3 regions of the Brenneria izadpanahii genome follow, and region 2 is predicted to be linked to each of the others. Evidence: predicted binding sites of a transcription regulator. Region 2 holds the regulator's gene; each other region holds the start of a gene.
The links. Region 2 encodes PhoB, which activates phosphate uptake and scavenging genes when phosphate is short. Its sites were predicted from a motif close to CTGTCATAAAACTGNCNNAT; they were not measured.
Positions count from the first base shown of each region.

Region 1: the regulator PhoB is predicted to act here: its motif matches at 4,552-4,571, upstream of pitA (inorganic phosphate transporter PitA).
Region 3: the regulator PhoB is predicted to act here: its motif matches at 2,304-2,323, upstream of HC231_RS18850 (esterase-like activity of phytase family protein).

Region 1 is NZ_CP050854.1:5,169,667-5,179,872, reverse strand. It holds gene uhpA (response regulator transcription factor UhpA) at 1-125, opposite strand, end outside; tRNA gene HC231_RS23140 (tRNA-Pro) at 365-441, shown strand; gene HC231_RS23135 (Ail/Lom family outer membrane beta-barrel protein) at 842-1,315, shown strand; gene HC231_RS23130 (EAL domain-containing protein) at 1,379-2,962, opposite strand; gene HC231_RS23125 (BaiN/RdsA family NAD(P)/FAD-dependent oxidoreductase) at 3,174-4,373, opposite strand; gene pitA (inorganic phosphate transporter PitA) at 4,643-6,154, shown strand; gene uspB (universal stress protein UspB) at 6,282-6,617, opposite strand; gene uspA (universal stress protein UspA) at 7,161-7,607, shown strand; gene rsmJ (16S rRNA (guanine(1516)-N(2))-methyltransferase RsmJ) at 7,683-8,438, opposite strand; gene prlC (oligopeptidase A) at 8,452-10,206, opposite strand, start outside.
Region 2 is NZ_CP050854.1:3,939,447-3,949,652, reverse strand. It holds gene HC231_RS17645 (AAA family ATPase) at 1-440, opposite strand, end outside; gene sbcD (exonuclease subunit SbcD) at 437-1,663, opposite strand; gene phoB (phosphate response regulator transcription factor PhoB) at 1,940-2,629, shown strand; gene phoR (phosphate regulon sensor histidine kinase PhoR) at 2,657-3,973, shown strand; gene HC231_RS17625 (PstS family phosphate ABC transporter substrate-binding protein) at 3,995-4,957, shown strand; gene brnQ (branched-chain amino acid transport system II carrier protein) at 5,404-6,720, shown strand; gene proY (proline-specific permease ProY) at 6,796-8,157, shown strand; gene HC231_RS17610 (mechanosensitive ion channel family protein) at 8,225-9,490, opposite strand; gene HC231_RS17605 (peroxiredoxin C) at 9,722-10,206, opposite strand, start outside.
Region 3 is NZ_CP050854.1:4,225,406-4,235,611, reverse strand. It holds gene HC231_RS18860 (GntR family transcriptional regulator) at 1-365, shown strand, start outside; gene HC231_RS18855 (putative selenium delivery protein YdfZ) at 487-639, opposite strand; gene HC231_RS18850 (esterase-like activity of phytase family protein) at 862-2,223, opposite strand; gene HC231_RS18845 (multidrug efflux MFS transporter) at 2,407-3,600, opposite strand; gene azuC (stress response protein AzuC) at 3,978-4,055, shown strand; gene HC231_RS18835 (LysR family transcriptional regulator) at 4,265-5,188, opposite strand; gene xapA (xanthosine phosphorylase) at 5,331-6,161, shown strand; gene HC231_RS18825 (nucleoside permease) at 6,286-7,533, shown strand; gene HC231_RS18820 (ABC transporter ATP-binding protein) at 7,595-8,314, opposite strand; gene HC231_RS18815 (ABC transporter ATP-binding protein) at 8,311-9,093, opposite strand; gene HC231_RS18810 (branched-chain amino acid ABC transporter permease) at 9,090-9,980, opposite strand; gene HC231_RS18805 (branched-chain amino acid ABC transporter permease) at 9,973-10,206, opposite strand, start outside.

The DNA of each region.
Region 1 (10,206 bases), 1.2 Mb from region 2:
CCGGCCAGCGCTTCGCGGCCGGAGCCAAATTCGCCGACCACCTGCATATCCGGCTCAAGCGCCAGCAGTTGGGCAAAACCGGAACGAACGATGAGATGATCGTCAATGAGAGCAATAGTGATCATGGGAAAACCAGGCGTTATAACAGGCGAGTACCTTAACGTCACTGATTGCATCGTTCAAGTCTTGTTCGTTTGTTCCGTATTTAACACGTTTAGCGGATCGTCTATCCGCCTGATTCACCGTGGACGTGAATACGGGCTAGGGATGAGATCGGCGAGTGGATACTTTACCAACAGCCGGAATCGTTTTTCTAAAAAGGGATTGACGCTTCAATAGGGTAGCAGTAATATGCGCCCGCATTCGGTGAGTGGCGCAGCCTGGTAGCGCACTTCGTTCGGGACGAAGGGGTCGGAGGTTCGAATCCTCTCTCACCGACCAATTCCTTTCTTTGCTTTTCTCTCTGTTTTCCGTTCCCTTTTTATTACATCTGATAGCTGATGTGCCGATGTCATCATCGTTAATCGTGATCGGCTCCGTCATTTCGTAATGGTGATCTTTTCAGTCATAAGACATTTCTCAAAAAACAGTGGATTACGCTGGTATTTATTTTTTATTCTTTATTAATCAACATCTTAAAAACTTATGTTAAATTTAAGTTAATAGTGAAATGTAAGTCTGTTTACAAAATCTTTGTTAAATGTAATTTTGTGTGCGAACAAAATAGGTGCGGTGTTTAACTATCACGTAGTTTACACATTGCATTGTCACGATTATGCAAACATGGAAGATGTCTCAATGATGAAAAAAACGACGCTGTTGATTTCTGCTTGGTATGGGAATGTCGGTTGCAAATGCAACTCAGACGGTATCATTAGGTTATGCGCAAGCTAAGGTTGACGATTTTAAAGACCTGAAAGGTATTACGGCCAAGTACCATTATCAGGGTGATTCCGCCGTCGGTATTATCGGTTCTTTCACCTATTTAGGGGCGAAACAGACCGATTATTATCCAAATTCCAGCAATGACACCTATAAGTTTAAATATTACTCATTGATGGCAGGGCCGTCTTACCGCTTTAACGACATTGTCAGCGTCTATGGTCTGGCTGGTATTGGCTATGGTAAGTCGAGTTGGGAAGAAGGCGACGTAATGCGTCAATCCGGCAGCGAAAAGAAAACCAGCTTTGCCTATGGTTTTGGCGTGCAGGTCGCGCCTGTCGAAAACTGGGTGATTGACGTTGGTTATGAAGGCACGAAAACCTTTGATGTCCGAGCCGACAGTTTCAACGTTGGCGTCGGCTACCGCTTCTGATTTTCTGTGTTTGCAAAACATAACCGGCAGGCGTTGATCCCCGCCGGTTATGTCCTAATCTTCTTAACCTATCATCCTCTCCAGCGATCTGTCGCCGTTGTAATGAAGCCAGACGATAAGGGATTCGTTGCTCATGGGTCTGGCGTAAAGGAATCCCTGAATGAAAATAACGCCGCGCTGTTTTAGGTAGGTCAACTGTTCGATAGTTTCGACGCCTTCCGCCACCATGCCCAGCTTCATGCGATGGCTGAGGTTAATGATGGCGTCAAGGATAGGCGCTTCCTCATCCGGCGACGAGACGGTGCGGATAAACCCCCGATCGATTTTCAGGAAATCCAACGGGAAATTTTGCAGATACGAAAGCGAGCAGTGGCCGGTGCCGAAGTCATCAATGGAGATGAGAAATCCATCCTTCCGCAGCTGATGCAGACGCTGTATTACGTCGGAACCGGTGCTGATCAGGGTTCGTTCCGTGAGTTCCAGCGTAATGTTCAACCGGTATGATGCGACCCTTGCCGCGAAGCGGCGGACATCCTCGACAAAATCCGGGTGGTGTAAATGTTCCGCGGCCACATTGAGGCCAAGATGGAACCCCGGTTTTATCTTCCAGCCCGCGATGTCTGATGCGACAAGATCAAACAGGTGGCGGGTGATGGGAATAATCATGCCTTCCTTTTCGGCGATCGAGATAAAAACTTCAGGCTTGATCCACTCTCCATTGCTGCGCCGCCAGCGCAGCAAGGCTTCAACCCCGGTGCAGTTTTGCGACTCGGAGTTATAAATCGGCTGGTAATAGACGGAAAATTCGCCTTTGGCGATCCCTTTGCGCACTTTATCCTGGAAAAAGTGTTTACGCTTTAGCCTGCGCCATGTGATGGCGGTGAAAATCAGCGATAGGGCGACCGTAAGCGGAAGGAAGATAAAGCTCGTTTGTTTCCATGCCCTTATCGATTCCGCCGTTGGCGCGGTTACGCGTATGGCGATCGGATACCGGCTTGATTTGAGAATCAATTCCATACTGGGGAAGATGCCTGAAATGGGGGGGATTGGCTGGCCAACCTGAATGGAATAACCCTTGTTTACCGTTAACGTCAGCAGGTATTTTCGCATCTGACTGACCGCGCGCATCAGATCGATAAGATACCGGGCATCAGCCACGACATAAGAACCATAACCCTTGGGGGATGACTGAGCGAAAATGATCGCCGGCCGGTCTTTTGGGCTGAGCCCCCCTTTAATGGATCGGCTCCATCGTTCATATATTGGCGCGGATAGGGATTGTTGAATGGCGATATCCATTGGTGTTGAGATATTGCGGGGTCTCGACGAACAGTAAATCTTGCCGCCTTGCGTTACGCCTATCACGCGAAAGTAGGAGAATACCGAGCTGAGGTGCTGTAGATCGGCGCTGATTGCGCTACACGGCCGGCCGGCAAAATGATTGAGTTCGGCAACCATCGTCCATGCTTGTTCTGCGATGTGTTCCGTATGAAACATGACGATTTGCGCGGTAGATTCAAGGTCTCGTTTCACCATCATTCGGGATTCAACGAAGGTAAACAGTAGGCCAAGCAGTAGCGGCAGCACACCCGCTATGAATAATAGGAACCAATGATTTTTATGCTTCTTGCCATGTTCGGAAATCATCCGCCTCTCCTTTTTCGCGGATCCAATGCCTTGGATGAGGATACGTGAGTTGGCAGCGGTGACAAGCCTGCAAAGGCAGTAAAATACATTGTTTTTACTGATAATTTATTACTAGGCGCGAATTAAATCGTTTCTACGAATGTTCTTTTGTTTCAATGTCATGATGGTGGGATGTCATAGCCAACCGCTACTATTATTTTATTTATTGTTGCTAGCTGGCGGGAGGAAGCGCTTGCGCGCAGGCCCAGGCCGAGCTCCAGGCCCACTGAAAATTATAGCCGCCAAGCCAGCCGGTTACATCAACCACTTCGCCAATAAAATACAGCCCCGGTACTTTACCGGCCTCCATGGTTTTTGACGACAGCTCACGGGTATCTACGCCGCCTAACGTGACTTCCGCCGTTCGGTAGCCTTCGGTGCCATTAGGCTGCACCCGCCATTGCCCGATGGCTTTCTCGATTTGCAACTGCTGAGCGCCATTCAACTGCTTTAGCGTGACATCAGGCAATTGCCCCAGCGTTTGCAGACACTCGACCAACCGTTTGGGGAGCCACTGCGCCAGGGTGTTTTTCAGGCTTTGATTGGGGTGGGACTGCCGTTCATCATTAATCAGCGCCGCCACGTCCCGATCGGGCAACAGGTTAATCGTTACGAACTCGCCGGCCTGCCAATAGCTGGAGAGCTGGAGCACCGCCGGGCCGGAAAGTCCCCGGTGGGTAAACAGGATATTTTCACGAAACGTTACGCCATTCTCTGCGGCGATCGCCGCCGGTACAGAGACGCCAGCAAGCGTCTGTAAGTGCTCCAGCAGGGGTTTATGCAGCGTAAAAGGCACCAGGGCGGCGCGCGTGGGCAAGACGTTCAAACCAAATTGCCGGGCGATTTGATAACCGAACGGTGTCGCCCCCAGACCCGGCATGGATAGGCCGCCACTGGCGATCACCAGCGCTGAACCGCGCAGCGTCGTTCCGCCGGCTAACTGTAGCGTAAACGCGTCGCCCGATTTTTCCACTACGGCCACTTCGCTGCGTAGACGGATCGTAACGTTAGCCCGTTCGCACTCTTTAACCAACATATCGACGATCTGTTGGGCCGAATCATCACAAAATAGCTGGCCAAGGGTTTTTTCGTGATAGGCGATATTATGGCTGTTCACCAGGCTGATGAAATCCCATTGGCTATATCGCGCCAGGGCGGATTTGCAGAAATGAGGATTCAGAGACAGATAAGCGGCAGGTTCGGCATATAGATTGGTAAAGTTGCAGCGTCCCCCGCCGGACATCAAAATTTTACGCCCCGGCTTTTTGCCGTTGTCGAGCAGCAGCACGCGTAGTCCCCGTTGTCCGGCCTGTGCGGCACAGAACAATCCCGCCGCGCCGGCGCCAATGATGACAACGTCAAACTGTTCCACGATAAATTCTCCGGTTATATCTGCTCTGATTATGAGGGTCTTCGGCCTTCAGGGCGGCAAATTGTAGTGTTCGTTTCAGTCAGATACTAGCGTAACAATTTACGTTGTTTGGTAAAAAATTATAATCATTTGATTTTTATTAATTAATCGTCGTTTTTGCCATATGCTGTAATATGCTAAGTCAAAAAAATGTCATATTTCTCTTTTCCCCACTACCTCTTGTCGCAGATAATGCGCCGCGTTCATGACCACTGAATGGCCTAACGATTATGCTACATTTATTTGCCGGACTGGATTATTACACCGGCCTGATGTTGATTCTGGCTTTGTTGTTTGTATTGTTTTATGAAGCTATTAATGGCTTCCACGATACCGCCAACGCCGTCGCTACCGTTATCTATACTCGCGCAATGAAAGCGCAGTTCGCTGTTGTTATGGCGGGCGTATTTAACTTTCTGGGGGTGCTGCTGGGGGGGTTAAGCGTCGCTTACGCCATCGTTCACCTGCTCCCAACCGATTTATTGCTGAATGTCAGTTCGGCCCATGGTTTGGCAATGGTCTTTTCCATGCTGCTTGCCGCCATTATCTGGAACCTCGGCACTTGGTATTTCGGGCTTCCCGCTTCAAGCTCGCACACGTTGATTGGCGCCATCATCGGCATCGGTTTAACCAATGCCTTGCTGACGGATACGTCCGTAGTGGATGCGCTCAATATTCCCAAAATGGTCAGCATCTTTCTGTCGCTCATTCTGTCGCCGATCGTCGGGATGGTTATTGCCGGCGTGATGGTGTTCCTGCTGCGCCGTTTCTGGAACAACAGTAAAAAGCGCAAACGCGTCCACCTAACGCCTGTCGATCGTGAAAAGCAGGATGGCAAACGGAAACCGCCGTTCTGGACGCGCACCGCACTGATCTTATCGGCCATCGGCGTTAGCTTTTCGCACGGAGCCAATGACGGTCAGAAAGGTATTGGTTTGATTATGCTGGTGTTGATCGGCGTGGCGCCGGCCGGGTTCATCGTCAATATTAATGCCTCCGGCTATGACATCAGCCGTACCCGCGATTCGGTGATTAACCTGCAGGAATATTATCTGCAGCATGGCGCCGCGCTGGGGCATGTTATCGACCTGTCGCCGCCGTTGATTCCGACGGAAGAAAAGAGTATTCCCGCTGATGAGAACGGCGCGACGGAATTCTACTGCGATAGTTCCCGCGTCATGATGGCTATCGAGCAGACGCAGAATCTGCTCAATAACCTGAAAAGCTATGAGCAGCTAAGCGCATACGATCGCGGCAAGACGCGGCGGTTGCTGATGTGCATTGCCGATACTATGGATCGGGTTATCAAGCTGCCGGAAACGCAGTTTGATGATAAACGCTACCTGAGCAATCTGCGTAAGGATCTGCTGCAGACTGTCGAATATGCGCCGATTTGGATCATCGTCGCCGTAGCGCTGGCGCTTTCGCTGGGAACCATGGTGGGCTGGAAGCGAGTCGCCACCACCATCGGCGAGAAAATCGGCAAGAGAGGGATGACCTACGCGCAGGGCGTATCGGCGCAGGTAACGGCCGCGTTGTCGATTGGGGTCGCCAGTTATACCGGGATGCCGGTTTCCACTACCCATGTATTGTCATCCGCGGTGGCGGGAACGATGATCGTTGATGGCGGCGGCGTTCAGAGCAAAACGGTGAAAAACATCCTGTTGGCCTGGGTACTGACGCTGCCGGTCTCATTGTTATTATCGGGCGCCTTGTACTGGCTGGCATTAAAGCTGATCTAGCGATAGGCAAGGCCGGTTGATTACGGATGCTTAACACGGTATCCGTGGCCGCCGGCGGGGATCTGCGAAACATAAAAAAGGCGATTCTTAGCGGATCGCCTTTTACTATCGATAACAGTTCATGTGTTCAATACCAAATCAGCATCGCTATCAGGCTGATAACCACCAATCCACACAACGCGGTTGTAAGCAGAAACTGACCCCGCACCCTTTCACAGCGGCGCACAAACTCGGGATCGTGGTGCTCAAGATAGCGCTGAGCGTAGATATAGCGTACCAGCCGGATTTGTTTGCTTGGCTGACCATGCGATGTAAAGAACCCTCCTCCATCCACGTACTGATAAAGCAACGGATCGCAGTCACGTAATACCAGAAGTAATACGCGTAATGAGGAATAATACCGCGCCATATTGATGATGCAGACAACACATAAAGCCCAGAAAAGCGCAAATGTACTGATCATGCTCCCCTCCCGGTAGGTGTCATATTCGTCAGTAGCAGTTACACGCCTGCGAATATTTATGCCACACGTTATGCACGTGATTTTATCGTGTGACCGGATGACCAACGCATCACGGTTAACCCCATCGTTGTTTCTCCCCTGAGGAGGCGGATGTACAGTACCGACGCCCCTCATTTTCATTGTAGAAGAGGAACGTCTTTTTTTTCTACAGTTACGATAAAATCGACGCATTAGGCGACTTTCTCTGCCGTAATGCCCGGAAGAGAAGCATAAACTGCATGCTTTAAGCGCAAAAAGGAGCGCTTTCTACTAAACTAGCGCATAATATTGACAGGATTTAAAATAGGTCTTTAATGGAAGAATCAAGATGTTAGCTTTCCATTACTGGGTAATCTTGTGCGGTATTTGCTAAAGCATTGCGTTGTGATCTGCTAAACATACCGTGAGGCAGCAAAGTGCTATCATATAAATCGCTATTAAATGTCAGATTGGCAGCAGAAAATCTGCTGAACCAATATTAGCCTTTACGGAAGGAGTCTTATTATGGCTTACAAACATATCCTTGTTGCTGTTGACCTTTCTCCGGAAAGCAAAGTGTTAGTGGAAAAAGCGGTCTCTATGGCCAGACCGTATAACGCGAAAGTTTCTTTGATTCACGTCGATGTGAATTACTCTGATCTTTACACTGGGCTTATCGACGTCAATTTGGGTGATATGCAGCAACGGATCTCTGAGGAAACCCAGCATGCGCTGCTTGAGCTTTCTCAGAACGCCGGCTATCCCATCACTCAGACATTGAGCGGCAGCGGCGATTTGGGCCAAATCCTGGTTGATGCCATCAAGAAATACGATATGGATTTGGTGCTCTGCGGCCACCATCAGGATTTCTGGAGCAAACTCATGTCTTCCGCGCGTCAATTGATTAACACGGTGCATATCGATATGTTGATTGTGCCGCTGCGGGATGAAGAGGAAGAGGCAGAAGAATAAAAGGCGGTTAATGGGATAGGTTAAGGCGGGCGTAACGTCATAGCGATCAATCCTCGCGTAAGCGAGGATTGGGTATTATTCTTCGTCCTGCGGCAGATAAAAATCGAAGCGGTGGCTTTTGGTTTCAAGCATTGACTGTGCGGGAACGCCGGCCAGCGGCGGCGCATAGTCCGGCCGTTTCACTACCACGCGTTTTTTGGCAAGCCGCCGGGCGGGGGCCAGCAAGGCGTCGGCGTCGTTATCCGCTCCCACCAATGATTGAAACACCCGCATCTCCTTTTTCACCAACGCGCTTTTTTGCCGATGCGGAAACATCGGATCGAGATAAACAACGTCCGGCGGCGGGGTTATGTCGCGTAATGCATGCAGGCTGGAAGCATGCAGCAGCGTCAGCCGCTCGCGCAGCCACGGGCCGATCTCCTCATCCTGATAGCCGCGTTGCAAGCCGTCATCCAGCAGCGCCGCCACAACGGGATTCCTCTCCAGCATTCTTACCCGGCACCCCAATGAAGCGAGCACAAAAGCATCGCGCCCCAACCCCGCGGTGGCATCGACCACATCGGGCAGATAATCCTTTTTAATGCCAACCGCCTTGGCGACGGCCTCGCCACGCCCGCCGCCGAAGCGGCGGCGGTGCGCCATCGGCCCGGAGATGAAATCAACATAGATCGCCCCCAGACGGGGCTCATCCAGTTTACGCAACTCCAGACGCTCCGGCGTCAGCGCCAGAGCCATGATTGCGGCGGGATCGGATATCAGCCCCCAGCGCTCGGCCAGCGAGGCCAGGGCGCCGTTATCGGCGCCTTCTTCTGCGATCAGGCGGATACTCATCCTTTAACGCCGTTCACTCTTTAATGCCATAGTGGCGCAGCATGGCATCCAGACGCGGTTCACGGCCGCGGAAACGTTTGAACAGCGTCATCGGCTCTTCGGAACCGCCGCGCGACAGGATGTTATCCAGGAAAGACTGACCGGTGGCGCGATTGAAAATGCCTTCTTCCTGGAAGCGGGAATAGGCATCCGCCGCCAGCACATCGGCCCACAGATAGCTGTAGTAGCCGGCCGCGTAACCGCCGGCGAAGATATGGCTGAACGCATGCGGGAAGCGTCCCCAGCTTGGGCTTGGCACCACGGCGACCTGCGCTTTGACCTCGGCCAGCGTCGGCAGAATTTGCGCGCCCTTGGCCGGATCGAATTCCGCATGCAGACGGAAATCGAACAGCCCGAATTCGAGCTGGCGCAGGATGAACAGCGCCGCCTGATAATTCTTCGCCGCCAGCATCTTATCGAGCAGTTCCTGCGGCAGCGGCTCGCCGGTTTCATAGTGTCCGGAGATAAAGGCCAGCGCTTCCGGCTCCCAGCACCAGTTTTCCATAAACTGGCTTGGCAATTCGACGGCATCCCACGGTACGCCGCTGATCCCGGCGACGCCCGCGGTATCGATTTTGGTCAGCATATGGTGCAGGCCGTGACCGAACTCATGGAACAGCGTGGTGACTTCATCATGGGTGAACAGCGCCGGTTTGCCGTTGACCGGACGGTTGAAGTTACAGGTCAGATAGGCGACCGGTTTTTGCAGCTCGCCGTCGCCTTTGCGCAGGTTGCCGACGCAGTCATCCATCCAGGCGCCGCCGCGTTTGTTTTCGCGCGCATAGAGATCAAGGTAGAAGCTGCCGCGCAGTTCGCCGTTTTCGTCAAACAGATCGAAGAAACGGACTTCCGGATGCCATACATCCACATCCTTGCGCTCTTTGGCGGTAATGCCATAGATGCGTTTAACCACTTCAAACAACCCTTCGACGACGCGCTGTTCCGGGAAATAGGGGCGGAGTTGCTCATCGCTGATAGAGTAGAGATGCTGTTTCTGCTGCTCGCTGTAGTAGGCGATATCCCACGGCTGTAACTCTGCGACGCCGTAGAATTTTTTGGCGAAAGCGCGCAGCTGGGCCAGTTCCTCTTCCGCCTGGGGACGCGCGCGTTTGGCCAGATCGGACAGGAAATCGATCACCTGTTGCGGGTTTTCCGCCATTTTGGTCGCCAGAGACTTATGCGCGTAGCTCGCAAAACCGAGCAGTTGCGCCTGTTCATGACGCAGCGCCAATTTTTCCGCCATGATGTCGCTGTTATCCCACTTGCCGGCATTCGGTCCCTGATCGGACGCGCGGGTGGTATAAGCGCGATACATTTCCTCGCGCAGCGCCTGATTGGCGCAGTAGGTCATCACCGGCAGGTAGCTGGGCATATCCAGCGTCAACAGCCAGCCGTCTTGCCCTTTGGCTTCCGCCTGCGCTTTGGCGGCGGCCAGCGCGCTTTCCGGCATCCCTTCCAGCTCGGAGACATCGGTGATCAGTTTGCTCCAGCCCATGGTGGCGTCCAGCACGTTGTTGCTGAACAGCGAACTCAGTTCGGACAGCCGGGCCGCAATTTCACCGTAACGTTTTTGCTTTTCGGGCGGCAGGCCGATGCCGGACAGTTCGAAATCACGCAGGGCGTTGTCGACCGCTTTCTTTTGCGCCACGCTCATGGCGGCGTAATGTTCGCCTTCCTTCAGGCTGCGGTACGCCTGATATAGCCCGGCATGCTGGCCGACCCAGGTGCT
Region 2 (10,206 bases):
AAGCGACCGAAGTCCAGCCCGGTTATTTCGGCGGTCATGCTCAGTTTTTCGGTCAATTTTTCACACAGTATCCTGCCGTCATTGATACGCGCCAGCTCCGCTTTCGGGGTTTGCAGATTGCCGTCGGGGGAGTTTCTGGCCCGGCGCTGGCTCCAGAAGGCGCGATAGCCGACGCCTTTGACTTCGAACTCCACTTCGGCAAGGCATTCGGCCGTGTTGCGGGTCATCAGTTCATTCTGGCTGGCGGTGATGCTTTTTAGTCTTGGCGTTTCGTGATATAGCGCCAGGCAAATCGCATCGAGCAGCGTGGTTTTCCCCGCGCCGGTCGGGCCGGTGATGGCAAACAGCCCGTTGCTGGAAAAAGGTTCCTGCGTGAAGTCGATTTTCCATTCGCCTTTCAGGGCGTTGAGGTTTTTTAACCGCAGACTGAGTATTTTCATTCGGCGCGCTTATCCTGTTCCAATTCTTCAATAACCTGATCGAACAACGCGCGCACGCGCTGCCGACGATTTTCCTCCAGGTCGCCGGCCGCCGCCAGCCGCCGTTCAAAAACGTCATGTACCGTCAGTTCATTCAGCGTTTCCTTTTCCTGCCGCACAATCGCCTGCATGTGCTGTTCGCGGGCGCGGCGTAGCAGCAGCACTTCAACGGGTAAATCCTCGGTCAGCGCCTGAATGCGCTTTTGCATATCGTTCAGATAATCCTGGGTGCTGATTTCGATATCCAGCCACACCGTTTTTTCGCCCTGATAATCATTGAAGGCGGAGAGTTGGCGCTCAATGTCGGCCAGATTGCCTTTGATGAGCCGCATTGGCTGCGTCATCGGGATCGCAAGCGTCTCTATCGCTGGCGGGGTATCTGGTTCGAAGCTGACCAGACAAACGGATTTTTCACTGCCCAGTTCATCAAAACTGAGCGGAATAGGGGAACCGCTGTAACGAATATGTTCGCTTTTCGTCACGCGTTGCGGACGGTGAATATGTCCGAGGGCAATATAGTCCGCCGGCGGAAACGCCTGGGCCGGGAAGGCATCCAGCGTACCGATGTAGATATCGCGCACCGACTCGGAGGCGGTGACGCCGATGGTCGTCAGGTGGCCGGTGGCGATGATGGGCAACGGCAGCCCCAATCTTTCGCGCGTCTGGCAGGCCAACTGGTAGCACTGCCGGTAATGCTCGGTGATGGCGTCCTGCAATGCCTGTTGTTTTTCGTCGCCGGATTGCCCGGCCTGGCTGACGATCAGATCGCGCGGACGTAGAAAGGGGATCGCGCAAAGCACGGCGCCGGGCTGCCCCTGGCGGTTTTTCAGCACAAGCGTCTGTTTTTCGATATCGCCGTCAGTGCTGGCAACGACCTGCGTGTTCAGACGGGCCAGCAATTCCCGTGATTCATTCAGGGTGGCGACGGAATCATGGTTGCCCGCTAATATGACTAACTGACAGCCTTTACGCTGTAAATCGACAACAAAACGGTAATACATTTCCCGCGCATAACTTGGCGGAGAACCGTTATCAAAGATATCGCCTGCTACTATTACTGCATCCACCTGATGTTGTTCGACCTGAGCAATGAGCCAGTGCAGAAACGCTTGATGTTCGGCCGCGCGGCTCTTGGTATAGAAATATTGCCCTAGATGCCAGTCGGCGGTGTGAATAATACGCATGGAACTCCCTGAACGGCGTGTAATCGCAATGTCTCTGATTATAAACGGCCTGTGAGCGCGCTGTCGTTGCGAAAACATAAGTTTGGAAAGCGGTTCGAAAATATGCGGCAAGGTGGAACGTTTTTTCGCGATGGGCTGGAGAGCCCGCCGCCTTTCGGGTCGTCACTCCGTGACGTGGAAAAATGCGCCGGCGTTTTTTTCATAAATCTGTCACAAAACTGACGCATAATGCACAGCGCATGCTAACAGCGACGATGATTAACGGCAGGATTAACAATGGCAAGACGCATATTGGTCGTGGAAGATGAAGCACCGATTCGTGAAATGGTATGTTTTGTACTGGAGCAGAATGGTTATCAGCCCGTCGAAGCTGAAGATTATGACAGCGCGGTAATGCAACTGTCAGAACCTTTTCCTGAGCTGGTATTGCTGGACTGGATGCTGCCGGGCGGATCGGGGTTGCAATTCATCAAGCATATGAAACGTGAAGCGCTGACTCGTGACATACCCGTCATGATGCTAACCGCCCGGGGCGAAGAAGAAGACCGGGTGCGCGGGCTGGAAGTCGGCGCGGATGATTACATTACCAAACCTTTTTCTCCCAAAGAGTTGGTGGCGCGCATTAAAGCGGTCATGCGCCGCATTTCGCCAATGGCCGTTGAAGAGGTGATTGAAATGCGCGGCTTGAGTCTGGATCCCTCCTCTCACCGGGTAACGACGGAAGAACTCGCGCTGGACATGGGGCCAACGGAGTTTAAGCTGCTGCACTTCTTTATGACTCACCCCGAACGGGTTTACAGTCGTGAACAGTTGCTCAATCACGTTTGGGGCACTAACGTTTATGTTGAAGATCGCACTGTTGATGTTCATATCCGCCGGCTGCGTAAAGCGCTGGAAACCAGCGGCCATGATAAAATGGTGCAAACCGTTCGAGGAACGGGGTACCGTTTTTCAACGCGCTATTGAAGGTTGTCGTACCGGAGAAACATCAACGTGCTAGAACGTCTATCATGGAAGAGGCTGGCGCTGGAGCTGGCTTTTTTTTGTCTGCCCGCGCTTTTGCTGGGGCTGGTATTTGGTTATCTGCCCTGGTTTCTTTTCGCCGCTGTTTTGATTGTGCTTTGCTGGCATTTTTACAATCAGCTTAAACTCTCCTACTGGCTGTGGGTCGATCGCAGTATGACGCCGCCGCCCGGACGCTGGAGCTGGGAACCGCTGTTCTACGGCCTTTATCAAATGCAATTGCGCAACCGCCGGCGGCGGCGCGAATTGGCATTATTGATTAAGCGTTTTCGTAGCGGCGCCGAATCGTTACCGGATGCGGTGGTGATTACCACCGAAGACGGCACCATTTTCTGGTGCAACCGGCTGGCCCAGCATCTGCTCAATTTCCGCTGGCCGGAAGACAGCGGGCAAAATATTCTCAATTTGCTGCGCTATCCTGAATTCGCCAGCTATATGAAAGGGCGGGATTTCAGCCGTCCTCTCACGCTGCAACTGAATAACTCCCACCACGTTGAATTCCGCATTATGCCTTATTCCGAGGGGCAGTTGCTGATGGTGGCGCGCGACATTACCCAGATGCACCAGTTGGAAGGGGCCAGACGTAATTTCTTTGCCAACGTGAGCCATGAGCTGCGTACGCCTTTGACCGTATTGCAAGGATATTTGGAAATGATGCAGGATGACGCGCTGGACGACTCTCTGCGCAGTAAGGCTCTGAATACCATGCAGGAGCAGACGCGGCGTATGGACGGATTGGTCAAACAGCTGCTAACCCTGTCGCGTATTGAAGCCGCCGCTACCATCGATCTCAGCGAGAAAGTCGACATGCCTCTGATGTTGCGCGTATTGCAGCGCGAGGCTCAGGCGTTAAGTCAGGATCGCCATGAGATTGTGTTCCGCGTGAATGAAAACCTTCATGTTTTCGGCAACGAAGAACAGCTGCGCAGCGCCGTTTCCAATCTGGTCTACAACGCTATTAACCATACGCCGGCAGGCACCCGTATCGAGGTTTGCTGGCAAAAAACGCCTCAGGGCGCGCAGTTTCAAGTCAGCGACAACGGGCCGGGGATCGCGGCGGAGCATTTGCCGCGTTTGACGGAGCGATTTTATCGCGTCGATAAAGCGCGCTCGCGGCAGACCGGCGGCAGCGGGTTAGGCCTGGCGATTGTTAAACATGCGCTGACCCATCATGATTCCCGCTTGGAAGTTATCAGTGAGTTCGGTTTAGGCTCTCGTTTTGTGTTTACGCTGCCGAATAGGTTGATTGTGCCCGCCTCTCTGGCCGAGAATACAGCGAACCTCTAAGCCTGACGGATAATTTTATTCATGAAATCCGCCGTTAATATAATCGCGGGCGCTATTTTAGCGTTGCTCGGTTTTTTCTGCATGGCGCAACCACCTCAAATGTTGGCGGGTAATCTCTCCAGCGCGGGATCGGATACGCTGGCTAATCTGATGTCGCGTTGGGCGGCGGATTTCAGCCGGCGCTATCCCGGCGTGAATATACAGATTCAGGCTGCAGGCTCTTCTTCCGCGCCGACTGCGCTGGCATCGGGCTCCGCACAGTTGGGGCCGATGAGCCGGGCCATGAAATCCAGCGAGATCGATGCTTTTGTTCAACGCTATGGCTACCCGCCGCTGGCTGTGCCGGTCGCCATGGATGCGCTGGTGGTGATGGTTAATCAAGATAATCCATTGCCGGGGCTGAATTTATCGCAGTTGGATGCGATTTTTTCCATCACCCGGCGCTGCGGCGGGCATCAGCCGGCAAAAAACTGGCGCGATCTGGGGTTGGGCGGCAGTTGGGAAAAGCGATCGCTGGTGCGTTATGGGCGTAATTCTGCCTCGGGAACCTACGGCTTTTTTAAGCAGCGGGCGCTATGCGGCGGCGATTTTCTGCCCCAGGTTAATGAGCTTCCTGGTTCCGCCTCTGTGGTGCAGGCCGTTTCGGCCTCGACCGAGGCGATTGGCTATGCCAGCGTTGGATTTATTACCAGTGGGGTAAGAATGGTGCCGTTGGCATCTCAAGGTACGGATTATGTGTATCCTTCCATGGAGAATATACGTAACGGACGTTATCCATATACCCGCTATCTGTATATCTATGTTAATAAAACGCCGGGCCAACCGCTGGAAGCGCTGACGTCCGCATTTTTGGATCGGGTGTTGTCGCATGCCGGCCAGACATTGGTCAGTCAGGAAGGTTATTTACCGTTACCGGAAGAGACGCGCCGGGCGGCCCGCCAGCAGCTTGGTCTGACTACGCCGGCTCCCCCTTTTCAGCGTTAAGTCTCTCTCAGCCGTTTTTTATTCTCATTAGGCTATCACCCGACTATCCAACCGCTACGCCGATTAAGCCGGCGGGTTGCGCGCCGTCGCCTTATTTTTTGCCATAAGATGAATATATGGTTATAATTTGCGCGCTTTAGGCATTTATTGCTGTTTTTATTGCAATGTGGTGCGATTAAATGCGCAAATCATGTATTGGGTAAATCTGTATTGTTAATTGTATATTCCAAATACATCAATTAATACAGTCAAAAACTCTGCTTTTTAGCGAAAGGGTTGTCTTCTATCGCTATAAACGTTTTACTTAGCCCGCAATATGGCTGTGCGACAGAATATAATTCTTATAAGTTCATATGCCGTTCGTTTTTTAATCGGCGGCGGCAGTCGGCAGCGCAGTTTTTCTTCTTATTTTTCGTTTCGATTGATACAGGCAACACGACATAATTATGAGTCATCGTTTAACTTCCAAAGATATCATGGCATTAGGTTTTATGACCTTCGCCTTGTTCGTCGGCGCGGGGAACATTATTTTCCCGCCCATGGTGGGCTTACTGGCGGGCGAACACGTCTGGCTGGCCGCCGCCGGCTTTTTACTGACTGCCGTGGGATTGCCGGTACTCACCATTATCGCGCTGGCGCGTACCGGCGGCGGTATTGATGCATTAAGCTCCCCCATCGGTAAAAAAGCGGGCGTGGTATTGGCGACGGTCTGTTATCTGGCTGTTGGTCCGTTATTCGCCACGCCGCGCACCGCCACGGTATCGTTTGAAGTCGGACTGGCGCCGCTGGTAGGAAACGGCGCTTCTCCGTTATTGATTTATAGCCTGATCTATTTTGCGATTGTCATCGGCATTTCGCTGTATCCGGGGCGCTTGCTGGATACCATCGGACACATTCTGGCCCCGCTGAAAATCGCCGCCTTGGCGGTACTGGGGATTGCCGCGATACTGCTGCCGGCTGGTTCTCCTCTCCCGGCGATTGAAACCTATCAACGCGTGCCGTTTTCCAACGGTTTTGTGAATGGCTATCTCACTATGGATACGTTGGGCGCGATGGTGTTCGGCATCGTTATCGTTAATGCGGCCCGTTCGCGCGGCGTTGACAACGCCAAGCTGTTGACGCGTTACACCATCTGGGCCGGTCTTATTGCCGGCGTCGGCCTGATGCTGGTCTACCTGAGTTTATTCCAGCTCGGCTCCGTCAGCGGCGTTTTAGCGCCGGAAGCCCAGAATGGCGCCGAAATTCTGCATGCTTACGTTCAGCATACCTTTGGCGCTATGGGCAGCAGTTTTTTGGCGTTGCTGATTTTTATTGCCTGTATGGTAACGGCGGTCGGCCTGACCTGCGCCTGCGCGGAGTTTTTCTCTCAGTATCTGCCGTTCTCCTACCGCTCGCTGGTATTTGCGCTGGGCTGCTTCTCCATGGTGGTGTCAAACCTTGGTTTAAGCCATCTGATTCAACTGTCGATTCCGGTACTGACAGCCATCTATCCGCCTTGTATCGTGCTGGTTTTACTGAGTTTTACGCGCCACTGGTGGAATAACAGCTCGCGTATTGTGGCACCTGTCATGTTAATCAGCCTGTTATTCGGCATTATTGATGGAATAAAATCGTCGAACTTTAAGTCGCTGTTGCCGGAGTGGAGTCTGCACATGCCGCTGGGTGAACAGGATTTGGCTTGGCTGCCGCCTTCATTATTGATTTTACTGGCGGCGGCTATCTACGATCGGCTGTGCGGCCGTGAGAAAGTCGCGGTTCATTAATCGCGCGGTGAATTTGCTTCATATACCACAGGCAGTTGCCTGTGGTTTTTCTTTTTTCAACAGGGCTGCTTATTTATGGAACAACAATCCACTAAGCTCAAGCGTGGGTTAAGTACCCGGCATATCCGTTTTATCGCATTGGGCTCGGCGATCGGCACCGGGCTTTTCTATGGTTCGGCCAGCGCCATTCAGATGGCGGGGCCTAGCGTCCTGCTGGCCTATCTGATCGGCGGCGTCGTCGCTTATATTATCATGCGGGCGCTGGGCGAAATGTCGGTGAACAACCCGCAGGCCAGCTCCTTTTCCCGCTATGCGCACGACTATCTTGGACCGCTGGCCGGTTATATTACCGGTTGGACCTACTGCTTTGAGATGCTGATTGTCGCCATTGCCGATGTAACCGCGTTCGGTATTTACATGGGGGTATGGTTTCCGGCGGTTCCCCATTGGGTGTGGGTTCTTAGCGTGGTGCTGATCATCGGGGCCATTAACCTGATGAATGTAAAAGTTTTCGGCGAACTGGAGTTTTGGCTGTCTTTCTTTAAAGTCGCCACCATTATCATAATGATAGTGGCCGGGGTAGGCATTATCGTCTGGGGCATCGGCAACGGAGGCGAACCTACCGGCATTCATAACTTATGGACCAACGGCGGATTCTTTAGCAACGGCGTGATGGGGATGATCCTCTCGTTGCAGTTGGTGATGTTCGCCTATGGCGGGGTGGAGATTATCGGCATTACCGCCGGTGAAGCCCAGGATCCGAAAAAATCGATCCCGCGCGCGATTAACTCCGTTCCCTGGCGTATTCTGGTGTTTTATGTGGGCACGCTGTTCGTCATCATGTCGATTTACCCGTGGAATCAGGTTGGCACCAACGGGAGTCCGTTTGTTCTGACATTCCAGCATCTGGGGATCACCGCCGCGGCCGGTATCCTGAATTTCGTGGTGATTACCGCGTCGCTATCCGCCATTAACAGCGATGTGTTTGGCGTCGGGCGCATGCTGCACGGTATGGCTGAGCAGGGCAATGCGCCAAAGGTCTTTACCCAGGTTTCTAAACGCGGGATACCGTGGGTAACGGTGGTGGTAATGATGCTGGCTTTGCTGATAGCGGTATATCTGAACTACATCATGCCGGGTAAAGTATTTCTGGTTATCGCCTCTCTGGCAACCTTCGCCACCGTTTGGGTTTGGATCATGATCCTGTGTTCCCAGATCGCTTTTCGACGCGGCTTGAACCGGGATCAGGTGAAAGCGCTGGCGTTCCCGTTGCGGGGCGGCGTGGCGACGTCGATGTTCGCTATCGTTTTCCTGTTTTTTATTATTGGCTTGATTGGTTATTTCCCCGACACCCGCGTGTCGCTTTATGTCGGCATTGTCTGGATTGTATTGCTGCTGGCGGGTTTTGTGATCAAGCAGAGATATCAGCGGCGCTAGGTTGAACAAGCGGGCGAGCATACGGGGATGAAGGCTTCATCCCCGTTTTACTTTGCGCCGGCGTGAGTTAACGGGTTGCAACCGCCTGCCGAGCCAGCGCCTGCATATCATAACCGGTCGGCGTCTGATGCACTCGCAAATCAAACTCCGGCATCACGGCGAAGATATGGTCGAAGATGTCCGCCTGTATGCTTTCATATTCCACCCAGGCAGTGGTATTGGTGAAGGCGTAAATTTCCAGCGGTAAGCCTTCCGGCGTCGGCGCCAACTGGCGCACCATCAACGTCATGCCGTTATGAATCCCCGGATGCGCTTGCAGATAAGCCTGAAGATAGGCGCGGAACGTCCCCAGATTGGTCAGCCGGCGTCCGTTGAGCGGCGAGGAGAGGTCGGCCTGCGCATTATGTTGTTGCAATTCACTGGTCTTGTGGGCGATATACGGCGAGAGCAGTCTGCTGCGTAGCAGCCGCTGCTGTTCGTCTTCGGTCATAAAATGCACGCTGGTGGTATCGATATTGACGCTGCGCTTGATGCGGCGACCGCCCGATTCCGACATGGCGCGCCAGTTTTTGAATGAGTCCGATATCAGGGCGTAAGTGGGGATGGTGGTGATGGTATTGTCCCAGTTTTTGACCTTAACCGTGGTCAAGCCGATATCGATTACCGCGCCATCCGCGCCGTATTTCGGCATTTCCAGCCAGTCTCCCAGCAACAGCATATTGTTGGCCGAGAGCTGAATTCCCGCCACCAGCCCCATAATCGGATCTTTAAACACCAGCATCAGGACGGCGGTCATCGCCCCCAGACCGCTGATCAGAATCAACGGCGATTTTCCGATCAGCAGCGACACCACCATAATGCCGATCACGATGGTGGCGATCAGCTTCAGGCTTTGAAAGATCCCACGTAGCGGCAACTGGGTGGCGACTTTTGAACGCGCGGAAACGGTCAGCAGGATATCAAGCAGCGAAAACAGCACCAGCAAAGCGAAAATCATGATCCAGACCTGAGAACAGATCACCAGCGCTTCACGGGTTTCACTTTGGGACGGCAGCCACAGTACCACCTGAATATTGAGAATGATGCCCTGGAAAAGAAAGGCCAGGCGATTAAACAGGTTATGCTGCGTTAAAGCCTGCTTCCAACCAGGGACGTCGGCACTGTTCGTTTGGTTTGACGAACGCAATACCATCCTTTTTAGCACCACCTGATGGAGAATCAGATGAATGACGGCTGAAATCAGCAATATCAGCCCCAGAACAATCAGTAGCGCAATGATGCCGGTGTGTTGCATTCCCGCGTTTTCCAGCCACAGAGCAAGATTTTGTTGCATGCGTCCCTCTTTGATATGCCAGCAAACCGGCCAGGTATTAACGATAGGTGACGTTTAAGGCTAAGGATTTGGCGCACTCAGTCAACTTTTTGTTTTGACGACGCGGGTCAAGACGGAAATAGCCGGGGTTGCGCTACGGGTTGACTTAACGGGGCGGTAAGAACGTTGTCGGAAAGCAAAGAAGCCAGCTGCTGCGGGCAACTGGCTTCGGCGGAATGACGTGCGGGGCGATTACAGTTTGTCGGCGTTTTCAGACAGGTATTTCGCAACGCCGTCCGGAGAGGCGCCCATACCGGCTTTGCCTTTTTCCCACTGGGCGGGACAAACTTCGCCGTGCTCTTCATGGAACTGCAGCGCGTCGACCATACGCAGCATTTCATCAATGTTGCGGCCCAAAGGCAGATCGTTTACCACCTGATGGCGGACGATGCCTTCTTTGTCGATCAGGAAGGATCCGCGTAGCGCAACGCCGGCATCCGGGTGTTCGATACCGTAAGCTTTTTGGATCTCGCGCTTAACGTCGGCGACCATGGCGTATTTCACTTCGCCGATGCCGCCTTTATCGACCGGCGTGTTACGCCATGCGTTATGAACGAACTCGGAGTCGAAAGAAACCCCGACCACTTCAACGCCGCGCTGTTGGAATTCGGCGTAACGGTGATCGAATGCGATCAATTCCGACGGACAGACAAAGGTGAAGTCCATCGGCCAAAAGA
Region 3 (10,206 bases), 290 kb from region 2:
AGCAATTGCTGTCGCTGGAACATAACCTGCGCCGTCAGGAACTGGCTGCGCAGAATGAACAGATCCGCGAGTTTCTCAACCTTGATGACAGCTTCCATCAGTTTTTGACCCAGATTGCAAAGTGTCCTCTGGCCTGGGAAACCATTGAATCGATTAAAGCGACCATGGACAGGGTGCGTTTCCTCAGCCTGGGCCAGGTTTCCCCGCCGCAGAGTCTGATTCAGCAGCACTATCTTATTTTTGACGGATTGAAAAAACGCGATCCCGATGCGGCTGAAAAGGCGCTGCGCGATCACTTACAGGAAATGATTTATTCGATTACCCCGATCGCGGAACAAAACAGCGATTGGTTTGAACGAACCTGAACGGAGATGTTTGCCGGGGCGGGGTGAAAGCGTTTGGGCAATATCGGGCGACAAAACGACGCCCGAATAACAAAAACACTGCATCATAAACCGCGCGTTAAAATACCACGCATCCTAAAGATCAGGCACGGCTAAGACACATTAGTTCTTGAGGGGCAAATAGCCCTTTAACGCCTCGCAGCTCGACGCATTTTGAACGACGGACTTCTTCACGTTTTAGATTTTCGGTATGAATAGCCGCAATGGTTCCGACCAGGCGAGAATCGCTTTGCATCACGCGGTAACCGGTATCGAGCGGATTTCTGTATCTGTCATACGCCTTATACACCTTAAAACCTCCTTCGTTTGACGATAGAAAAATCGTTTCGATCCTACTGCTGCGGAAAAGCCGCCACCAGCGGATTAGAGGTTTTATATAAAATCTGTATATAAACCATTGCGTTATTAGCGAGGGTCATAAAAATCGCCGCTTGTGGCAGCATCTGTTGCCATCCTGTTACGGCAAAGGGCGATCCAGTTTAATCAGCCACAGCTCGTTATCGGACTCCGGCTTTTGCAACGGTACGATTTCCAGCGTGGTATCGGTGGCTTTCCCATCCCGCGTCAGTTTGCCGTCCTTGCTGACCTGGTAATCATCGGCCTTGTCTTTTGCTTTCACCGGGGATTTCAGGACGGAACGCAGGCCGAAGTCGTTATCGTTGATGACGGCCAGCGTTTGTCTATCGACAATGGTCAGACCTTCAACTTTCTCCTGCCGCCAACCCAGTTTCCGCAGATCGACCAACTCCTGTTTTTGCGCCAGACGAATGCCGCGTTTTTCCAACCGTTCGCGGTCGTCAAATTCCGGCGATTTGCCGTCAGCGTCAAACGGCGTCAGATCGGTGGCGTAGCTTAAGTCCACCAGATAAATGCGGTTTTGTAGCCGCTTATCTTTATCTTCGCCCTGTTCCACCAGCAAGATGCGTTGGTTATCTAACGCGGTGATATCGCCGATTTTGGCATCTTTGGCTTTCTTATAGCTGTCGATATTGATGGGATAGCCCACCATTCGGCTGGCGCCGGTTGCCGGGTTGAACATCACCAGCCGGGTGAATAGCGCCTTGTTCTTACTTTTTTCATTAATATCCAGCGTGCTTTGCAGCGCCATCACCAGGGTGCCGTTCGGTAGCCGGGTCAATCCCTCGAAGCCACGGTTGGGCTGACGCCATTTGATGATATTGGGCAGTCCGCTGGCGACGGACTGCTCGTCACCGGCCGGCGTCGGGCCGAATTTTTCCAGGATTTTCCCTTGCGCATCAATATGGATCAGGAACGGACCGTATTCATCGCACAGCCAGAAACCGCCTTTGCCGTCCGGCGTGATCCCTTCGGTATCCAGGCCGCGTGTACTGGTGTTTAGGGGAAGCAGTGCATCATTCAACGCCGCTTCGTTGGTGGCGCCGATTAAATCGCCCGGCAACGGCAGGCCATTTACCGCCCCTTGCTCGTCATGCAAGGGACGAGGGTTGATCGCCAGCGCTGCTTTGGCGCTCACTTTGATATCCATAATCAACGGGGTGTAATCCGGGGTGGCGAAGATCTTGGCTTCTTTATTCCCCGCCAGCGGCGCATCGGCGTTGGGACCGCGATCGGTCAGCGTGGTAAACAGCAGGTCGTCGCCCTGTTTACCCGCAAAATGGAGGCCGGAGCCAATCCCTATCGGCAAACCGTTGGGAAAATTGCCGGCGAATCTGCCCTGATAAGCGATTCGCTCTCCGGCGGGAAAAGTAACGATATAGCGGGTGACTTTTTCGCCATCGGCCAGGGCGTTTAACGGAACAAGGCCGGCTAGCAATAGCGGTAATACATTGTGTTTCATCGTGTTCACTCTTGTGGTATCCGTCATCTTGGGGATCTAGGCTGATTTGATTATGAAAATCACAGGAGCTTAAATAACGGATATGTCATTTGCGTGATTGCCAGGCTGTTACGCCGCCGCGCGGTCGGGAATAAGGCGGATATTGGTGAAAATCCAGACGTTCTGGACGACGGCCTGATCTGTTCAGGCTTTTTTAGCTACCCGACGGAAGTTTAATGCGATCTGTATGGCGTTACACAGCACCAGAAAGGCGGTCGTCAGAAAGACCCAGCGGAAGCCCGCCATGGCTGAAACGCTTGAGCCAATGAGCGGACCGGCGACATTCCCCAAATACATGAATGATTGATTATAGCCAAAGATGCGGCCGGTTACCTGTTGGCTGCTGTATTTCACCAGCAGAGCCTGTACCGCGGGCATCAGCGCGCCATCGGCAAATCCCAGCATAAACCGCAGTATGCCGAGCTGGATTGGCGTTTGAATCACCGACATTAAGCAAAACAGCAGAACGCTGAACGCCAGGGCGGCGATCAGTATGCGGTGCGCGCCGATGCGATCGCCCAGCCGGCCGAGGCGAGGGGCGGCCAACAGGGCCGATACGCCGGGAACGGAGGCGATAACGCCGCTGATAAAGGCGATATTATTGCTGTCGGGCGCAAGGTCGCGGATGAACAGCGTCAAAATCGGGTTGATGGAGCCGTTTGCCAGTTGGATCATCATGGTCGTGATAAACAGACCCACGATCAACATCGGGTAGGGCAGGGTGGTAAACACCGCTTTCCCGCTCAGGCGATTTGCTTTGCTGACTTTGATAACGTTTTCTTTAATCGCGAAAAGCGTAATCAAAAAGCTGGTGAACAGCATTCCGGCCGTAACGAAAAATACGATGCGCAGGCCGATATAGTCGGCCATAAATCCGCCGAGCAGCGGACCGAGTATCACCCCGGAAATTTGTCCGGTAGACAGAGTGCCTAGCGCCCAGCCGCTCTTTTCGCGCGGTACTTGCGAGGCGATCAACGCCATGGCGTTAGGAATAAAACCTGACGTCAGACCCATCATGGAACGCAGAAAAAATAGCTGCCATACGTTGGTGGCAAGGCCTTGCAGCGCCATGACGATGGACATGCCGAGCGCCGCGCGCAGCAGCATCAGCTTGCGCCCTTTTCTGTCGGCCAGGCTCCCCCATAGCGGCGCGACAATCGCGGAAACCATAAATGAAGAGCTGAAAATAATCCCCGACCAGAGGCTTAATGACTCATGTGAATGTACGCCGAGTTGCTCTATGTACAGCGGTAGAAAAGGCAATATCTGACTCATGGCCAGGCCGGTAAAAAAACATCCCAGCCAGGCAGAGAATAAGTTGAGTTTCCAGGTTTCCATGGTGTGCAGGGCGAGCCTTTGTAAGCGGGTTGCCAATGGTGAAATTGAGCGTCGGAACGTAATTTGATGAAATCCATCGCGTGTGAGTATCAACAAATACGTAAGGCTACCGGTATTTCATCTCATGCTATGAGCATAACATAGTGTGCTAATTTGTTGTTTGACAGTCCGGTAACTATTCGCAACAAAAACATTCAAAAATCAATCGTGTGAGGATACAGGTATGCCGGCGTTGGAGATGAGGGAAAGCGCCATCGGCGAAGGATGTGATTTTTTGTGATTTGCGTCACAAAAATCTTGCGTGCGTTGATGGCTAATCGTACAATTATTCACCTTGAGGTAACAATCTTACAACGTAATTAGTCAAGGTGAACAAAATGCGTAATCTATTGAAGAAAGTCCTGAAGGCCTACATCAATGCATATAAAGATGTCCCGCCGGGAGCAATCCACTAATTTTTTGTTCTGACCCCACCCCGACCCTCCCCTTCGCAGGGGAGGAAGAAAAGCTAGTGTTCTTAATGCATTAGCGCCTCCCCCTGACAAGAGGGAGGCCGGGAGGGGGTCGTTGATGGCAATATTTCGAACTTTGTTGTCAAACTTAAAGGCCGATTAATCGGCCTTTTTGACGTTCTGAAGAAGAGACTTTCGCGGAAAAGCGCCATTTAGCGCCGCACCTGCCGGCGCACTATTTGCAGAAACTCTTGCACCAGAGGCGGCGTGGCGTAGGGATCGTATACCACATACAGGTCGGCCGACGGCGGGTTGATCAATGGACAGAACCGCACGCCGGGCCAGGTAATTCGGCCGTAGCTGACGGGCAGCAAGGTGATGCCGTATCCTTCGGCGACCAGCGCCAGCGCGGTTTGCGGCTCGTTGACCTGATGGGCGATGACCGGCGAAAATCCATATTTCAGACACAGATTGCGCACCTGAAGCCCCAGATTTCTCTCCTGCGACGGCAGCACGATAAAAGACTCGCGTTTTAATACTTCAAAGGGGATCGCGTCCCCGCTGGCTAACGGATGATCCTGCGGCAGCGCGACGGCAAAGTTTTCACGAGCCAGCAATTGGCACGCCATCTCCGGCAGCGACTGGCTCGCCGCTTCCCGCCAGACGGCAATATCGATACGGCGCTGGCGCAGGGCGATAATTTGCTCAACCGGCGTCAATTCATTCAACGACCAGGTGGCGTGTTTAACCTGGCGGGTAAATTGTTGCAGGGTTTGCATCAGCGCTCCCCATACCGACGTTCCGACGGCGCCCACCACCATATGTCCCACTTCCCCGCGTCCCAACTGCTGAACTTCACGCAGAGAAATCGTGGCCTGATCCAACAGATTCTCCACGCTGCTTAGCAGCTTGCTGCCGGCCGGAGTCAACGACATGGTGCGGGTAGTGCGCAGGAACAGCTTCACGCCCAGCTGATCTTCCAGCTCTTTGATATGCTTGCTCAACGGCGGTTGCGACATGTTGAGACGGTGTGCGGCCTGAGTGAAGTTCATCTCTTCGGCTACGATGCGAAAGTAGTGCAGCAGACGGAAATTAATCGGTCCAAGATCAAATTTGCTAGTTTGTTGCCTTTTCATCGCTATTTTCTCCTGGGGCCGGGGCGATGCAATTTATAGCTATTTATAGAGACAGGCAATAAATAGGCCGCCGATATTGTATTAGTCCCTGTTATTTATTGCTCATAAGATAAAATTCCTGATTTTTCGACCGGAAATAACCATGTTTAATCAAAATGATGCTTTCATCGCGGCGGATATTATCCGCGGTAAAATCGCCGATCTGCAACCTCGCGCCGCCTTAATTCTTGGTTCCGGCCTGGGAGAGTTGGCCGATGCCATGACGGACGCCGTTGTTATTGATTACGATGAGCTTCCGGGGTTCCCGGTCAGCGGCGTGGTTGGTCATGCCGGGCAGTTGGTCGCCGGATATCTCGAAGGCGTTCCGGTTCTGGTGATGAAAGGCCGGGGGCACTTCTATGAAGGGCGGGGAATGAAGATAATGACAACCCCGATTTACACCTTTAAATTACTCGGCTGTGAATTCCTATTCGCCACCAATGCCGCCGGTTCCCTGCGGCCGAGCGTCGGCCCCGGCCGTCTGGTTGCGCTCAGCGATCACATCAATTTCATGCCGGAATCACCGATGGTGGGAGCCAACGATGAACGTTTCGGCCCGCGTTTCTTCAGCCTGGCGAATGCTTACGACCGCGAGTTGCGCAATCGTTTGGCTGGCGTGGCGGAGCGGGCCGGCATTGATTTGGCGGAAGGGGTTTTTGCCGCATATACCGGCCCCAATTTCGAAACGCCGGCGGAGATCCGTATGATGCAGATTTTGGGCTGCGATGTGGTGGGGATGTCGATTGTGCCGGAGGTACTGTCGGCCCGGCATTGCGGTTTGAAGGTGCTGGCCGTCGCCGCCATCACCAACTATGCCGAAGGGCTGTCGGATACGCCGTTGTCCCATGAACAAACTCTGCGCTGCGCCGCTATGGCGGCGAAAGATTTTACCCGGTTAATCCGGGAATTCTTCGCGTCGCTATCGGAGGCGTAACTTTCCGCCGTCGGGAGCGTTGCAAATAGCGGTATCGTTCCTGGCCGATCCAACACTTGTGTGTCCGCTAGCTGTGCGGCCCCAGCGGCCGCCGGCGCCGATTTTTATTATTACGGTAAATGTCATGTCGATAACGTTACGTTTGAAGTTTTTTGTTTTTATGCAGTTTTTTATTTGGGGATGTTGGCTGACGACATTTGGTTCCTACATGATTAACACGCTGCACTTCAGCGGGCTGGAAGTCGGGCTGGTTTACAGCGCTAAAGGCATCGCCTCGCTGTTTATGCCCAGCCTGGCGGGGATCGTGGCGGATCGCTGGATCAAAGCCAACTGGCTTTACGGCTTCTGTCACCTGCTGGGCGCCGTGGCGTTGCTGATTGCGGCTCAGGTTTCCACCTCCGCGGCGATGTTCTGGGTGATACTGGTTTACGCGATGCTCTACATGCCGACGCTGGCGCTGACCAACGCCATTTCCTATTTCTGTCTGGAAAAACATGGCCTTGATTCGACGAAAGATTACCCGCCGGTACGGGTGTACGGCACCGTCGGCTTTATTTGCGCCATGTGGATCATCAGCTTCAGCAAGCTGGAGCTTAGCAGCGTCCAGCTGTATTTGGCCGCGGCGGTTTCCCTGGTTTTGGGGCTCTATTCGCTGACGCTGCCGACCTGTTCTACCTCGCAGGCGAAAAAAGGCGCGAGCTGGTTCAGCATGCTGGGGCTGGATGCGCTGGTGCTTTTCCGTCAGCGGCGGATGGCGCTGTTTCTGCTTTTTGCCATGCTGCTTGGGGCCGCATTGCAAATCACCAACACGTTTGGTAACCCCTATCTGCATGATTTTGCGAGAAATGCGCTGTATCAGGACAGTTTCGCCGTGAAATATCCATCGGTACTGCTGTCCCTTTCGCAGATTTCCGAAGTCTTTTTCATCCTCACCATTCCGTTCTTTCTGCAACGCTACGGCATCAAAAGGGTCATGCTGATCAGTATGATCGCCTGGACCTTACGTTTCGCCTTTTTTGCCTGGGGCAGCCCGTCGGGGCTGGGCTTTATGCTGTTGGTGCTCTCGATGATCGTCTACGGTTGCGCCTTTGATTTCTTTAATATCTCCGGCTCAATCTTTGTTGAAAAAGAAGCCAGTCCGCATATTCGCGCCAGCGCCCAGGGGTTATTCATGACGATGGTGAACGGATTGGGCGCTTATGCCGGCGCTATCGGCAGCGGCATGGTGGTGGATTACTTTACCCGCGACGGGGTGAAAGACTGGAATGGCATCTGGCTGGTATTTGCCGCCTATGCGCTGGTGCTGGCCATCATTTTCGCCTTCTCGTTTCACTATCCCGCCGGCGAGCGAAAATCAGCGATCGCAAACTAAATTACGGCGATGAACCGCCGCCTCTGACATGCGCAGGGGCGGCGGTCATTATCGGCGATTGTCAGGCCGCCCGGCCTCCCAGATACAATTCGCGCATGCGCGGATCCTCCAGCAGTTCGCCGGCGTTGCCGGTAAGCGCCACCTTACCCAGCGCCAGCACGTAAGCGCGGTCTGAAATGTGCAGCGCTTCCATGGCGTTCTGTTCCACCATCAGGATCGCCACCTTTTCCTGTCGCCGGATATCCTGGATCGCCGCGAACACGTCTGAAAGCATTTTCGGCGATAGCCCGGCGGAAGGCTCGTCCAGCAGCAGCGTCGCGGGCTTCGGCATCAGGGCGCGGGTCAGCGCCAGTATCTGCCGCTCTCCGCCGGAGAGCGCCGAGGCCATGGCGCGCCACTTTTTACGCAATAACGGGTAGCGTTCGCATAGCTCCTCCATGCGCTGGCGGCGTTGACCGTCCGGCAAAAATTGTCCGCCGATCTGCAAATTTTCCTTAATGGTCAGGTTGTTAAAAACATTATCGGTTTGCGGCACAAACCCCAGCGAGCACTCGCGTACTTTGCGGTGAATAGGGATCTGACCGACGTCCCGGTCGTCCAGCAGGATCTGTCCGCTGCGTGGGCGCAGATAACCGGCGATGCATTTTAGCAGGGTGGATTTGCCGCAGCCGTTCGGCCCCAGCAGCGTGACGATTTCCGCGTTATCAACCTGTAGGGAAATTCCTTGCAGGATATCGATGCCGGGGGTATAGCCGGCAATCACGTCATGCAGCCTGATCATACGGCCTCCTGTAGTGAAAACGCTGTGCTGCGGCCGAGATAGGCGTCCAGCACCTGTTGGTTATCGGCCAGTTCATCGGGGCGGCAGTCGGCGACAATATTGCCCCGGTCCAATACGATGCAGCGCTGGCAGAGTTCGCGGATAAAGTGCATGTCGTGCTCGATAATCACCAGCGACAGTCCGTCACGTTGCAGACGCAGCAGCGTTTCCACAATGTCGCGCCGCAGATTGGGATGCACGCCCGCCATCGGCTCATCCAGCATCAGGATTTGCGGTTCGCCCATCAGCGCGCAGGCGATGCCCAACAGCTTCTTTTGTCCGCCCGACAGCGCGGCGGCGGGCAGATCGCGAACGGTGGTCAGCAACAGTTCGTCAAGCAGCGCCTGGGCCTTGTGTTTGTCTTCCCGTTCGGCCCGCCGGGCGGCGGACAGAGACAGCAGGCTGCTCCAAAAACCATGATGCCGGGTTCCGGCGGCCATCACCACTTCCATGACGGTCATTTTTTCAGGCATCGCCGGGAGCTGAAAGGTTCTGGCCACGCCGGCGTTGATAATGCGGTAGGTGGGAAGACGGTCGATGCGCCGTCCATCCACCAGAATGGCGCCGCCGTCGATGGGGGTGAAACCGGAGATCGCGTTAAGCAGCGTGCTTTTACCCGATCCGTTGGGCCCCAGCAAACCGAGGATTTCCCCCCGGTTCAGAGTGAACGTCACGCCTTCCAGTACCCGGTTGCCGCCGAAAGCCTTGCTGACGGCATCGATCTGCATCAATGGTGTCATGACGGTATTCTCCTTAGTCGTTCAGGCAGCAGACCGCCGGCGCGGCCCAGCAGGCAGCCCAGCAGAATGACGCCGACGGCGCCCAGACGCAGCGCGCCGGTAACATCGGAACTGATATTGAAAATATCTTTGGCGAAGGGAATAAAGGTATAGAGGCACTCTACCAACAGTACGCCCAACAATACGCCGGCTACGTTGCCGATGCCGCCGATCATCACCATACTCCAGATCAGAAAGGTTTCTGAAGACAGCAGGTAATCGGGGCTAACGTAGCTGGTGTAATAGGCCAGCAGAATACCCGCGGCGGCGGCGATCGCGGCGCTGCACATCAAGGTGCGGCACTTCAGCCATTGCAGGTGGTAGCCCATGCAGGTGGCTAACTGGGGCTGTTCCCGCATCAGCCGCAGCGCCCGGCCGAAGCGGCTTTTGCTCAGCCGCAGAGAGGCCAGGGCGACTAACGCCACGGCCGACAGGATCAGGATGGCGAAAATAACGCTGTCCTGCTGTTGGGAGCCGCTTGTCCAGGCAGGAACAATGTTGCCAAGCCCCTGGGCGCCGCCGGTCAGCTGATCTTCATTAATCGCTATCGTGCGGATGATTTCGGCCACCGCCAGCGTGGCGATCCCCCAATAGTCGGCGGCCAGTTGGCGGCCGAGCATCGCCATGCCCGCGCCGATCAGCATCGACAGCGCCATGCCGATTGCGCTGGCTTCGATAAAGGACAGTCCGAACTGGACGCCGATGCCGGCGGAGTAGGCGCCGATGCCAACAAAGGCGATATGGCCGAAGTTCAGCAGTCCGGCATAGCCGGCCTGAATGTTCAACGCCAGCGCGATAAGGGCATAAATGCCGGTGATGCTGATGAGATGGAGCAGAAAGTCAGACACGGCGCACCTCCCGGTTAAACAGGCCGTAAGGACGCAGCAATAGCGCCAGCAGCAGGATCATGAACGAGGCGGCGTTAATGTAGGTCACCGGAATAAAGACCAGTTCGCTGCCGAACAGCCAGCCGAAATCGAGGTTGGTGACCAGCGTTTCGGTGGCGGCGATCAGCAAGGCGCCCAGCACCGCGCCCATCGGGTTGCCCAATCCGCCCAGAATGGCGGCGGCCAG